2 linked regions of the Xanthobacter dioxanivorans genome follow. The protein of the gene in region 1 interacts with the protein of each later gene in a pairwise test. Links are inferred from orthologs where the notes say so. Each region holds a gene or a part of one and is shown on either strand. Other genes may lie near its edges.

What was found. Proteins that work in one complex are often made in the same cells at the same time.
Region 2: the proteins of EZH22_RS05555 (region 1) and ileS interact in binary tests that used the Escherichia coli proteins (3 or more experiments, as listed by UniProt). The link is inferred for Xanthobacter dioxanivorans from one-to-one orthologs.

Annotation. Positions count from the first base shown.
Region 1 is NZ_CP063362.1:1,164,348-1,171,550, reverse strand. Bases 4,429-7,203 are described here. They hold EZH22_RS05555 (HyaD/HybD family hydrogenase maturation endopeptidase), read right to left. Parts: upstream 6,248-7,203; coding sequence 5,609-6,247; downstream 4,429-5,608. Other genes in these bases: cybH (Ni/Fe-hydrogenase, b-type cytochrome subunit), read right to left, coding at 6,726-7,203; EZH22_RS05560 (HypC/HybG/HupF family hydrogenase formation chaperone), read right to left, coding at 5,273-5,605; EZH22_RS05565 (thioredoxin domain-containing protein), read right to left, coding at 4,833-5,273; EZH22_RS05570 (hydrogenase expression/formation protein), read right to left, coding at 4,429-4,822. In the rest of the region: EZH22_RS05600 (sigma-54-dependent transcriptional regulator), read right to left, coding at 1-581; hydrogenase nickel incorporation protein HypB, read right to left, coding at 578-1,567; hydrogenase maturation nickel metallochaperone HypA, read right to left, coding at 1,567-1,908; EZH22_RS32800 (nickel-dependent hydrogenase large subunit), read right to left, coding at 1,901-2,425; EZH22_RS32795 (hypothetical protein), read left to right, coding at 2,419-2,646; EZH22_RS05575 ([NiFe]-hydrogenase assembly chaperone HybE), read right to left, coding at 3,066-3,962; more of EZH22_RS05570, read right to left, coding at 3,968-4,428.
Region 2 is NZ_CP063362.1:1,839,317-1,845,364, reverse strand. What follows is about bases 2,249-5,837. They hold ileS (isoleucine--tRNA ligase), read left to right. Parts: upstream 2,249-2,634; coding sequence 2,635-5,637; downstream 5,638-5,837. Other genes in these bases: lspA (signal peptidase II), read left to right, coding at 5,645-5,837. In the rest of the region: tesB (acyl-CoA thioesterase II), read left to right, coding at 1-51; EZH22_RS08725 (hypothetical protein), read right to left, coding at 127-378; EZH22_RS08720 (P-II family nitrogen regulator), read left to right, coding at 365-703; EZH22_RS08715 (ammonium transporter), read left to right, coding at 733-2,229; more of lspA, read left to right, coding at 5,838-6,048. UniProt on the Escherichia coli protein: Catalyzes the attachment of isoleucine to tRNA(Ile). As IleRS can inadvertently accommodate and process structurally similar amino acids such as valine, to avoid such errors it has two additional distinct tRNA(Ile)-dependent editing activities.

The sequences.
Region 1 (7,203 bases):
GTCTCGCCATGCACCAGAACCGGCACGTCGAAGGTGGCCACCTGCGCCGCGCGCAGGCACAGGTCGGACAGCGGGCTGCCGGGGGCGCGGATCAGCGTGTCGAAGTGGAAGTTCTGCTTCACCCGCGCCTCGAGCGCGCCGAGGCGGGCCTCGGCGGTGGGGGCGGTGAGCTTCATTTCCAGGTTGAGGCGCTCGTGGTCGCGCTGGAGCTGGAACAGGTGCGCGGCGTTGCGCGCCGCCAGCAGCAGCTGGTCCGGATGCCAGGGCTTGGGGATGAACTGGTAGATGCCGGCCTCGTTGATGGCGCCGATCATGTCCGCCGGCTCGGTGTAGCCGGTGACGATGATGCGCAATATGTCCGGCCAGCGCTCGCGCGCCTCGGTGAGCAGGGCGACGCCGGTGGTCTGCGGCATGCGCTGGTCGCAGAAGATCACCTGGATCCACTCGTTCTCCAGGATGCGTCGCGCCTCGTCCGCGTTGAGGGCGGTGAAGACGTCGAACTCCTCGTCGAGCACGCGGGCGATGACCTCCACCGAGCGCGGCTCGTCGTCCACCACGAGGATGGCGGGACGCCGGTTCATCGCGTCCCTCCCGCCGCCGCGCGTAGGGCAGAGGCCTCGGCCTCGCGGGCGCTCGCCAGCGCATCGAGGCGCGCGGCGCGGGCGGCTTCCAGCCAGTTGATCCAGCGGGCGAGGCCGATCTCGCCGCGGGACGAGGTGGTGAGGATGTCCGCCGTCGGGTTGATGCGGCGGATGTTGGCCTCCAGCGTCGCCATGTCCGCATCCACGTGCGGCGCCAGGTCGGCCTTGGTGATGAGGACGAGGTCGGCACCCTCGAAGATGTCGGGATATTTGAGCGGCTTGTCCTCGCCCTCCGCCACCGAGATCAGGGTGACGCGCTTGGTCTCCCCAAGGTCGAAGGCGGCGGGGCAGACGAGGTTGCCCACGTTCTCGATGAACAGGACGCCGCCGGGGGGAAGCGGCAGCTTCCCGAGCGCGTGGCCCACCATGTGGGCGTCCAGGTGGCAGCCCTTGCCGGTATTGATCTGCACCGCCGGGGTGCCGACCGCGCGGATGCGCGCGGCGTCGTTGTCGGTCTGCTGGTCGCCCTCGATGACGGCGCAGGGCAAGCGGCCGGAAAGCGCCTTCAGGGTCTCCACCAGCAGGGTGGTCTTGCCGGCGCCGGGGCCGGAGAGAAGGTTCAGCGCCAGGATGCCGGCGGCGTCCAGCCGGGCGCGGTTGCGGCCGGCGTAATCGTCGTTCTTGGCGAGGATGGAGGTCTCGATCTCCACCATGCGCGCCTGGCTGAGGCCTGGCGCATGGGCGCGGGCGGGGCCGGCGCCGTAGTCCAGGGTGCCGGCCGCGGCGGCATCGTCGTGCGGGTGGTGATGATGCCCGTGGTCATGATCATGCCCGTGGCTGTGGGTGGCGCCGTCCGCATGGGTGTGCGTGTGCGCCGCGCCATGGGCATGAGAATGCGCGTGCGCATGCGAATGGGCGTGGGCATGCCCGCTCGTGGCTTCGGAAATGGTGGCGCCGTCGCCGCTGCAGCCGCAGACCGTGCACATCACATCACCTCCAGGTCTTTGATCTTCATGTCCGTGCCGCCATTGGGCACGAGGCGCTCCCCGCCGCATTTCGGACAGGGGGCGAGGCGGTGGTCCAGCGGCACGGTCTCGCTGCACTCGAAGCACCAGGCGGTGCCGTCCTCGTCCAGCACCACCAGTTCCGCGCCCTCGGCCAGCGAGCCGCGCATCACCACGTCGAAGCCGAAGCGCAGCGCCTCCACCTCGATGCCGGCGAAGCGGCCGACGGCGAGCCGCACGCGGGTGACGCGGGAGAAGTTCTGCGCCTTCGCCGCCTCTTCCATGGCGGTGAGCAGGCTCTCGCAGACGGCCATCTCATGCATGGGCGAAATCCTCCGCGAAGGCGAGCGAGACGGGTACGCAGGGATTGAGGGCCGAGATGAGCAGCGGCGCAAGGCGGCGCGCGTCCGGGCCGGGTGCCAGAGCGGCGAAGGCGCGGTCCAGGAGGCCGCCGGGGGCGAGGTTCCAGGCGCTGGGGGAGAGGATGCGGTAGGCGGCGACGCGCCCGCCTTCCACCCGCGCCCCGTGGCCGAGCAGCCCCCGCGCGGCCGGGGCGAGGCCCAGGCCAGAGGCAAGGGAGGGGGCAAGGCCGGCAGGCCCGCGCCGGCCGGCCGCAGCGCCGCGAGGCAGTCCACCAGCCGGGCGATCAACCGCACGAACAGGCTCGGCCCTTCCGCCGCGAGAAGGGCGGCGAGGAGCGGGGTGCGGCCGACGCGGCCGAGCGCCGAGGTCTCCCGCAGTTGGGTCTCGCGGAGCACGGAGGCGGCGGCAGGCCTTCCCGTTCCCGAGCGCTCGACCCCCTCTCCCCTTGTGGGAGAGGGCAGGGGTGAGGGGTGGCACAGCCTCGCGGCGCCCGCCGCCCCCTGTCGGGCGGTGCCGACCCCCTCACCCACCGCGCGCCGCGCGGCACCCTCTCCCGCAAGGGGAGAGGTGAGGCCGGCAAGGGCGTCCGCCACATCCTGCTCCGTCAGCTCCGGCAGTCCGGCGCGGCCCTGCGCCGGGTCCACCTCATGGCGGATGCGGGCCAGCAGGCGGGCGGTGCCGGTGGGGGCGGCGTGTAGCCACGCCTCCAGGCCGGCGAGGGAGAAGCCGGACAGATCGCTTCCATCCCCCACCAGCGCCGTGGCGAAGGCGCGATCGCCGTCCGGCCGGGCCAGGAGCCGCAGCGTCTCGCGGTCCGGGCTCGCGCCGAGGGCGGCGGGCCAGGCGTGGAGGATGGCGAGGGCGTGGTCGCGCACGCTCTCCCGCGCCATGGCCGCCGCATCGGACTGAGCCGGCAGGCCCAGCGCCGCGGCGGCGGCATGGCCGTGGGCGGCGCCGCACAAATTGAAGACGAGGGGGGCGAGCCGCCCCGCCTCCTGCGGCGTGCGGCCCACGAGGGCCTGCGCCGGGTCGGGTCCCGTCTCCCGCGTGACGCGCCAGCCCGCCCCGCGCGCATCGGGCGCGAGGGTCAGGCGGCGCAGGGTGACGGGGGCGTGGATCATGCGGCACCATCCGGCTGGGCCGCCAGGACGTTCCCCTGCGCCCCGTCGGCGCGCGGGCCGAGGAACACCGCGCGGCGCGACATCTCCACCGGCGCGGCCGGGTGGGGCGCCGTCGCCGCCGCTGCCGCCGCTTCTTCCGCTGCCGCGAGAGCTGCGGCTTCCGCCTCCGCCCGGCGGCGGATCTCGGCGGAGCGGGTGCCGTCCTCCCGGTTGGCGGGATCGAGCAGCGCCGGCAGCACCGCCTCGGCGGTCTCCACCGCCTGCAGCATGGAGGAGAAGTCGAACATGGGCGAGAACAGGGAGCAGGCCTTGTAGGGGCCCGTCTCCGGCCGGGTGGCGGCGAGGAATTCATAAGCGCCGGACGGGAAGTCGATCAGCTCCTTGTCGCCGGTGCGCAGGCCGGACCAGTCGTCGTCCGCCCCCGGCAGCAGCACCAGGTTCATGAACCACGGCGTCACCAGCACCCCCAGCACCCGGCCCTCGTGGATCCGGAAGCCCAGCGCCTTCACCCCCAGCGTCTCGTTGACGAAGGGCACGCCCTTCATCTTGCCCGAGTGGATCTCGCGGAAGGTGGCCTCGAATACGCCCGGCATGTCCTTGAGCTGGGCTTCGAGATGCGGATCGACGGGGGCGGCGCGGGCCACGGCGGGAAGGTCCGGGGCGCCGCCGTCCAGCACCATGAACTGCTCGCGCGCGCCGTCGCACACCGGGCAGCGCCAGTGGTCGGGCAAGGCGTTGAACGGGGTGCCGGCGGGGACCTGCCACGTCTCGCAGCCCTCGGCGGGGTCGTAGACGTGCCAGCAGATCTTGCATTCCAGGCGCGCGGTGGGGGCAAGCCGCGCCCGGTCGCCCAGATAGGAGCCTTCGAAGAAGGCGTGCAGGTCGGTTGCCATGGCGCTCACCGCATGGCCGCCAGCACCTCGGTGAGGCGCTCGGCGGAATCGGTGATGTCCTCGCGCGCGGCGCAGGCCACCTCGGGCACGTCGGAGACCTCGATGGTGTCGAGGATGAGCATGTCCTGTGAATTGTAGAAGCGCACCCGCCACACGTTCCTGGTGGCGGTGGCGTCGATGCGGCAGTTGCCGTAGCCGCGCGACAGCACGGTGGTCGCCCCCGTGCCCAGCCGCGCGTCGAGCATGGCGAGGTCTTCCGGCGTGTGCGGCAAAAGGGAGAGGTTGATGACGTGGGGCGGGTCCCCCGCCGCGCGGGTGCGGGAGCGGTCCTCGATCTCCACCAGCAAAGCCGGGGCGTTGAAGATGCCGGGGGCGGGCGCGTCGAGCCCGGAAAGGTCGATGCCGGTGGCGGCCCCGAAGGCCCGCACCAGCGCGCCGCGCGGGAAGGCGGCGACCTCGATGCGCTCGGTGCCGGCGCCGCCGCGCAGGCGCCACACCCCGGCGAAGGTGGCTTCCTGGATCTCGATGGCGCGCATGTCGCCGAGGCCGGCGACCATCACCGCCACCTCGCCCTCGCCCATGGCCTCGTCCACCAAAGCGAGGTTGGCGGGGTCGAGGTGGGACAGGGAGATGGGCAGGCAGGCGCCGGGCGTCCACGCCTCCAGCGCCGCGATCACCTCCTCCAGCACCAGGAAGGCGGGGGCGAAGCGGTCCTTGTCCTCCACCTCCGGCAGATGCGCCTCGAAGGTGCGCATGCCCGAGGGCAAGGGAAGATAGGCGAGCCCCTCCTCGTCGGTGCCGGGCTGGCTGCCGGGGCCGAAGCCGGTGGGGGGCTGGGTGGCGAAGGGGCTCGAGGACATGGGGCAGGCCTCAGTGGGTGGCGGCGGAGGGGGTCTTGAGCAGGGCGCCGAGGCGTTCGAGATATTCGTCCCAGTCGCGCATGCGGGCGACGGCGCCCACCGGCGCGCTGGCCCGGACCACCACGATGGCGGGAAGAGCGAGGCTCAGCGCCTCGCGCAGGGCCGCTTCCGCCTTCGGCCCGGCCACGGCGCCGCCGATGACCGCGTCGCCGCCCAGGGCCTTCACCAGCTCGGGCAGCACCACGGCGATGTCCGGGCTCTCCAGGTGCGCCTTGCCGTGGGCGGGCAGGAACAGGAAGTGGTCGCGGGCATCGAGCCGCGCCGCGTCCTCCAGCACCTCCACATAGGGCCAGCCGCGCTCGGCGACGAGGCGGCGCACCAGCGGGTGCAGCTTGGGATCGAGCGCGGGGGCAGGACCGGTGGCGAGATCGGGGGCGGCGGCCTCGGGCATCAGGCTTCCTTTCGGCCGGCGGCGAAGGCCGCGGCGAGATGGGGCGGCAAGGTGGGCTCGCGATTGGCGAGGTCGGCGAAGGCGCGGTCGACGAGGCCGGCATCGGCCTGCCCCGCCATGATGGCGGCGATCCCGGCCAAGGCCTCGGTGACGAGGCGGGCCTCCTGCGCATCCATGCGGCGGCGGGCGGTGCCCTGGAACACCAGCACGTGGTCGCCGGGCACGGCATCGGGCACCAGAGCGAGGTCCACCCGCTCGGCGCGGCCGTCGGCGGTGCACAGGGCGAAGGTGCCGTCCACCTCATCGACGCGCATGGGAAGGCCGAGGCACATGGCTCAGCTCCGCGCCGCGGCGAGCACGCGCGGGTCGCCGATGCGGCAGGCCGCCTCGGCGCTGGGGCGCTCGGTCTCGTAGGCGTCGCGGGCGACGGCGGGGGTGACGAGGGTGCCCTCCCCGGCGCGCGGGGCGGGAACGATGCCGAACTCGGCCGCGAGGATGTCGAGCACCTTGCGCGCGGCGGCGGGCACCTGCGCGGCAATGGTGGCGGTGAGGCCGCCGCCGTAATCGTCCAGCAATTGCGGCTGCACGCCCACCAGCACGATGCGGGCGGGAGTCTTCCCGCGCAGCGCGAGGAGGCCGAGGATCTCCTGGAAGCCGGTCTGGTGCAGGCTCACCTTGCGGGCGGCGAGCACGGCGGGCACCTCGGCATCGGCGAGGATGTGCAGGGTGCCGGGGACGAGGCCGTAATCCACCGCATCGACGATGATGACGCCGTCGGCCTCTTCCAAATAGGGCAGGAGGTAGAGGCCCTGGGTGCCGCCGTCGAGCAACGTGACGGTGTCCGCGAAGGCGTGCGAGGCGTCGAGCGTCTCCAGCACGCGGACGCCGAAGCCCTCGTCGGCCCACAGGATGTTGCCGATGCCGAGCACCAGGATGCGCGGCTGATCGGGCGCAGCTTTCCGTTCGTCGTCCATGCGACGCGTCCCTCCTCGAACACGGCCTCCCGCGACGGTCTGCCGCCGTCTGATTTCGAGTTCCTCCAATTCAAGGAGCGTGCCAGCAGGGTGCAGAGCCGGCCAAAGTGTTGATTCGGATCGTGGCCGCTGCATACCTCGAACGTGGCGGGATGGCGTCGAATGAAAGGAGTGTGTCCTTTTCATCCAGAATTTGGAATCTGAATTTCCGCTTTCCGGATGATGGAAGGCATTTCCAACCGTTTCACCCCGGCTTCGCGCACACCCGCCATGCGGGTTTCGGAGGGGCGGCGGCCTCGCCCGCGGCTCTTCCGGGGACGTCCCGCCGGGCTCGCATACCGCCTGCGTGACGCGGAAGCGGGGAGGGTGGCCCAAGGAAAAAGGGCGCGGCCGGCGCCGCGCCCTTTCCTGTCGTCCGTCCGAGGGAAACCCCGTGCCCGGCCTGACGGCGGAAGGGGGAGCCCCTCCCGCGCCGCTCTCACGCCGGATCGTCGTCGCGGAAGGTTCGGTAGCCGTTGGTCATGGCGGAGACCATGGACTGCCGGGACATGATGTCCTCCCGGATCACCGAATAGACGTGGATGATCACGAACAGGATGATCACCCACATGCCGAGATGATGCAGCGTGTGCACCTGCATGGAGCCGCCCAGAAGCGGGATGACCCAGCCGAACAGCTTGTCCTGCCACGATCCCAGGCCCGTGCCCTCCGAATAGAGGGCGAAGCCGGTGACGATCATGAATGCCAGACCCAGCACCATCACGAAGAACATGAAGACCTGGGCCAGCGGATTGTGACCCATGAACTTCAGCGGCCGTGGCTTGAGGAAGGCGTACCACTTGATCTCGATGAAGAAGCCGCGCCAGAAGCTCTTCCGCCAGAAGGGGAAGGTGAACAGCTCGCGCGAATAGGTATTGCCGAAGAAGGCCCAGATGATCCGCCCCAGGAACCCCACG
Region 2 (6,048 bases), 680 kb from region 1 along the record:
GTCGCCTCGGCGGCGCAGGAGGGGCTGATGCGACCGGTAACGCCCCGATAATCGCGGGCATCCCTACTTCCGCACCATCCCCAACCCCCGCCATGCACAGACCTGAGTTATAAATAGGCTTAGAAGCTAAAAATTAGGCAGCAAAAGCGGCGATCGGGCGGCAAAGCCCGGCCCGCGCGCGCCGTGGCGTAAAAATATGCACGGGACTCCCACCTCCTGATCTCTTGGCACGGTAATTGATTCCAATGCCGCAGGCTTGCCAGCCGCGGCGCGGATCTCCCCGGCCCGCTCGGCGAAGCCGCCGCGAAAAAACACCGCGCGTACCCGTTCCGGGGCGGCGGCATCAGGGGACAGGGACCGATCCATGAAGATCGTCATGGCCATCATCAAGCCATTCAAGCTGGAGGAGGTGCGCGACGCCCTCACCGGTATCGGTGTGCACGGTCTGACCGTGACCGAGGTGAAGGGATACGGGCGGCAGAAGGGCCACACCGAGATCTACCGCGGTGCCGAATATGCCGTGAGCTTCCTGCCGAAGCTCAAGATCGAGGTGGCCGTGGCCGCCGATCAGGTCGCGAAGGTGGTGGAGGCGATCACCGCTTCCGCGAAGACCGGGCAGATCGGCGACGGCAAGATCTTCGTTTTCCCGATCGACCACGCCGTGCGCATCCGCACCGGCGAGACCGACGCCGACGCGCTTTGAGCCTTCCTCATTCGACGGAGCTTTCTTCCATGACGTCCAAGACGTGGTCCCGCGTGGGGATTCCCGCGCTTCTTCTGGCGACGGCGTTCGCCTTGCCAGCCTTGGCACAGACCGCCGCGCCCGCCGCCGACGCCGGCACCACGGCCGCCGCGGCCGCGGCCGCGCCCACCGTGAACAAGGGCGACGTGGCCTGGATGCTCACGTCCTCGCTGCTCGTGCTGATGATGTCGGTGCCGGGCCTGTTCCTGTTCTACGGCGGCCTGGTACGCGCCAAGAACATGCTCTCGGTGCTGATGCAGGTCGGCTACTGCGTGTGCATCGTCGGCCTCATCTGGGTGCTGTACGGCTACTCCCTCGCCTTCACCGGCGGCTCGCCCTTCATCGGCGGCTTCTCCAAGGCGTTCCTCTCGGGCGTGACCACCGACTCCCTGGCGGCCACCTTCTCGGTTGGCGTGGCAATTCCGGAACTCGTCTACATCGCGTTCCAGATGACCTTCGCCATGATCACCCCCGCCCTGATCTTCGGCGCCTTCGCGGAGCGCACCAAGTTCACCGCCGTGGTCCTGTTCGTGCCGCTGTGGGTGACCTTCGTGTACTTCCCGGTGGCCCACATGGTCTGGTACTGGGCCGGCCCTGACGCCATCGACGCGGCCGCCAAGGCGGTTGCCGCCGCCGCTGACGGCGCCGCCAAGACCGCCGCGCAGACCGCCCTCGACGCCGTCCTCGCCGATGCCGGCTACATCTTCTCCCTCGGAGCCATCGACTTCGCGGGCGGCACCGTGGTGCACATCAATGCCGGCATCGCCGGCCTGGTGGCCTGCCTGATGGTGGGCAAGCGGCTCGGCTACGGCAAGGAGGCGCTCTCGCCCCACTCGCTCACCCTCACCATGGTCGGCGCCTCCCTGCTGTGGGTCGGCTGGTTCGGCTTCAACGCCGGCTCGAACCTCGAGTCGAACGCGGTGACCGGCCTCGCCATGATGAACACGTTCATCGCCACCTGCGCCGCGGCCATCTCCTGGATGTTCGTGGAGTGGCTGGTGAAGGGCAAGCCCTCCATGCTGGGCCTGGCCTCGGGCATCGTCGCCGGCCTCGTGGCCGTCACGCCGCCGTCGGGCTTCTCCGGCATCATGGGCTCGCTGGTGCTGGGGCTGGTCGTCTCCCCGATCTGCTTCATCTTCTGCACCGCCGTGAAGAACGCGTTCGGCTATGACGACGCGCTCGACGTGTTCGGCGTGCACGGCATCGGCGGCATCGTCGGCGCCATCGCCACCGGCATCCTGGTGAACCCGGCCCTCGGCGGCACAGGCATCTTCGACTACACCATCGGCAAGGTCGCCGACTACGACATGGCCACCCAGCTGATCGCGCAGGTCAAGGGCGTGCTCATCACCGTGGCCTGGTCCGGCATCGGCACCGCGGTGATCCTGTTCGTGATCTCGGTGGTGGTGGGCCTGCGTCCCACGACCGACGTGGAGCGCGAGGGCCTCGACATCAACGAGCACGGCGAACGCGCCTACCACTCGTGAGCCTTTACCGGGGCGGCGCTGCCGCCCCGGCGATTTAAAAAAGAGGGGAACCAAGAAAGCCCCGGCACCTCGGTGCCGGGGTCTTTTTTTGCGCGCCCGGTGGCTGGCGCCTTGCAGTGCCGGAGGCCTTTTTGGCGCGCCCGGCGGCGGGCGCGCCGGCGCGGGGCTTTTTGCGCGGACGGGCCGGGGGCCGGGCGCTGCGCGGATCTGTGGGCTTTTCGCGGCCGGGGCCGCCTGCTAGAAGCCGGATCCATGTGCGGATCGTCCCATTCCGGCGGGCTTGCGCCCCGCCACGCAGCGCCCCTTGCGGCGCGAATTATCGGCCCGGCCCCCCGCCGGCGCGGCTGAGCGCGCGGGGGACGCCGGGTTCGTCCGCCTGATCCGACCTCATCCCCCGAGCGTTCCATGACCGAAAAGCCCCCGTCCGGCGCCCCGGACTATTCCAAGACCCTGTTTTTGCCCGAGACGGCGTTCCCCATGCGCGGCGGCCTGCCCCAGAAGGAGCCGGAACTGCTGGCCCGCTGGGCGCGCACCGATCTCTACGGCCGCCTGCGCGAGGCCGGACGCGGCCGCGCCCGCTTCGTGCTGCACGACGGCCCGCCTTATGCCAACGGCAACATCCATATCGGCCATGCGCTCAACAAGATCCTCAAGGACGTGGTGACGCGCTCCCAGCAGATGCTCGGCTACGACTCGAACTACGTGCCCGGCTGGGACTGCCACGGCCTGCCCATCGAGTGGAAGATCGAGGAGGAGAACTACCGCAAGAAGGGCAAGCAGAAGCCCGATTTCTCCGACGCCGCCGCCATGGTGGCCTTCCGCCAGGAATGCCGCGCCTATGCCGAGCACTGGCTCGCCGTCCAGCGCGAGGAGTTCAAGCGCCTCGGCGTGGAGGGCGACTGGGACCACCCCTACACCACCATGGCCTTCATGGCGGAAGCCCAGATCGCCCGCGAGATCATGAAGTTCGCCGAGAACGGGCTTTTGTACCGTGGCTCGAAGCCGGTCATGTGGTCCGTGGTGGAGAAGACCGCCTTGGCCGAGGCCGAGGTGGAGTACCAGGATTTTACGAGTGACACGGTTTGGGTGAAGTTTCCGGTGACCTCCGAAGGCAACCTGAGGGGCGCCTCCGTCGTCATCTGGACCACCACGCCCTGGACGCTGCCGGGCAACCGCGCCATCTCCTTCGCCTCCAAGATCTCCTACGGCCTCTACGAGGTGACCGACGCCCCCGCCGACAATTGGGCCAAGGCCGGCGACAAACTGATCCTCGCCGACAAGCTGGCCGAGGACGTGTTCAAGCAGGCCCGCGTGACCGCCTTCGAGCGCCGCAGCGACGTCCCGGCGGACGTGCTCGGCGCCCTCGTCACCGCCCACCCCCTCGCCGCCCTCGGCTACGACTTCAAGGTCCCCCTCCTCGACGGCGACCACGTCACCGACGATGCCGGCACCGGCTTCGTCCACACCGCGCCGGGCCACGGCCGCGAGGATTTCGAGATCTGGACCCAGCATCGCCGCTGGCTGGAAGAGCGCGGCATCAACCCCGCCATCCCCTACACGGTGGACGCGGACTCGTTCTACACGTCCCAGGCGCCCGGCTTCGCGGGCAAGCGCGTCATCACCGAGAAGGGCGAGAAGGGCGATGCCAACACCGCCGTCATCGACGCCCTGATCGCGGCCGGCAACCTGCTCGCCCGCGGCCGGGTGAAGCACCAGTACCCGCACTCCTGGCGCTCCAAGAAGCCGGTCATCTTCCGCAACACGCCGCAATGGTTCATCGCCATGGACCAGGACATCCGCGCGGCGGACGGCAAGGCGGCGACGCGCCCGGCGGCGCTGCCCGGCAATGCCCCCGACACCCTGCGCGCCCGCGCGCTGGCCGGCATCAAGACCGTGGAGTGGGTGCCCGCCGCCGGCGAGAACCGCATCAATGGCATGATCGAGAACCGGCCCGACTGGGTGGTCTCGCGCCAGCGCGCCTGGGGCGTGCCCATCACCGTGTTCGTGAAGGACGTCGGCGACGGCTCGGTGGAGATCCTCAAGGATGCCGAGGTCAACGCCCGCATCGCCGACGCCTTCGCGGCGGAAGGCGCCGACGCCTGGTTCAAGGAGGGCGCCCGCGAACGCTTCCTCGGCAGCCGTGCCGGCGAGGGCTGGGCCAAGGTGGACGACGTGCTGGACGTGTGGTTCGACAGTGGCTCCACCCACGCCTTCACCCTGGAGGTGCGCCCGGACCTCAAGGCGCTGCGCCCGCCCGAGGGCAATGACAAGGTGATGTATCTGGAAGGCTCGGACCAGCACCGCGGCTGGTTCCATTCCTCCCTGCTGGAGAGCTGCGGCACCCGCGGCCGCCCGCCCTACGACGTGGTCCTGACCCACGGCTTCGTGCTCGACGAGGACGGGCGCAAGATGTCCAAGTCGCTGGGCAACGTCACCGCGCCGCAGGAGGTGATCAAGCAGTCCGGCGCCGACATCCTGCGCCTGTGGGTGTGCGCCTCCGACTATGCGGACGACCTGCGCATCGGCCCGGAAATCCTGAAGACCACGGCCGACACCTACCGCAAGCTGCGCAACACCGTCCGCTGGCTGCTCGGCTCGCTGCACCATTACCGGCCTCAGGAAAAGGTCGCCTTCGCCCAGATGCCGGCGCTGGAGCGCTTCATCCTGCACCGCCTGGTGGAGCTGGACGCTGAGATCCGCGCCGCCTACCGCGCCTTCGACTACAAGAAGGTGCACGCGGCGCTGTCGTCCTTCATGACCACCGAGCTGTCGGCCTTCTATTTCGACGTGCGGAAGGACGCGCTCTACTGCGACCCCATCTCCTCGCTCACCCGGCGGGCCTGCCTGACCGTGCTCGACGAGGTGTTCGCCCGCCTCGTCACCTGGCTCGCGCCGATCCTGCCCTTCACCTGCGAGGAGGCCTGGATTGCCCGCACCGGGGACGAGGAAGGCTCCGTGCATCTCCTCCCCTTCCCCGACACGCCGGCCGCGTGGCGCGACGATGCCCTCGCCGAGCAGTGGCGCAAGGTGCGCCTGATCCGCCGCGTGGTGCTGGGCGCGCTGGAGGTGGAGCGCGCGGCCAAGCGCATGGGCTCGTCGCTGGAGGCGGCGCCCGAGGTGTACGTCACCGACGCCGCCCTCGCCGATGCCCTCGACGGGCTCGACCTCGCCGAGATCGCCATCACCAGCGCCGCGACCCTGGTGCGCGGCGAGGGACCGCAGGACGCGTTCCGCCTCCCCGACGTGCCGGGGGTGGCGGTGGTGTCCGTCCGCGCCGAGGGCAGGAAGTGCGCCCGCTCGTGGAAGATCTCCCCCGAGGTGGGCACCGATCCCGAATTCCCCGACGTGACGCCGCGCGACGCGGCGGCGCTGCGGGAATTCCATGCCGCCTGCGCGGCGGCCGAGTGAGGTGAGCGTGCAGCGCCGCCGCATCGTCTTCGGGCTTCTCGTCGCCCTCCTCGTGCTGGTGGCCGACCAGGCCACGAAGAGCCTGGTCATCGCCTGGGCGGAGCGCTGGCCGGCCCAGTTGCACCCGGTGACGCCGTTCCTGGATTTCGTCGCCCTGTGGAATTACGGCATCAGCTATGGCCTGTTTCCGCAGGGGGAGACCGGGCGCTGGGTGCTGGTGGCCATCAAGGTGGTCGCCGCCCTGCTGTTCTCGGTGTGGCTGACCCGGGCCCGCGGGCGTCTGGAAGCCCTCGCCCTCGGCATGCTCATCGGCGGCGCCATCGGCAATGCGGTGGACCGGGTGGTCTACGGCGCGGTGTTCGACTTCATCTCGCTGCACGCATTCGGCTACCGCTGGTACGTGTTCAACGT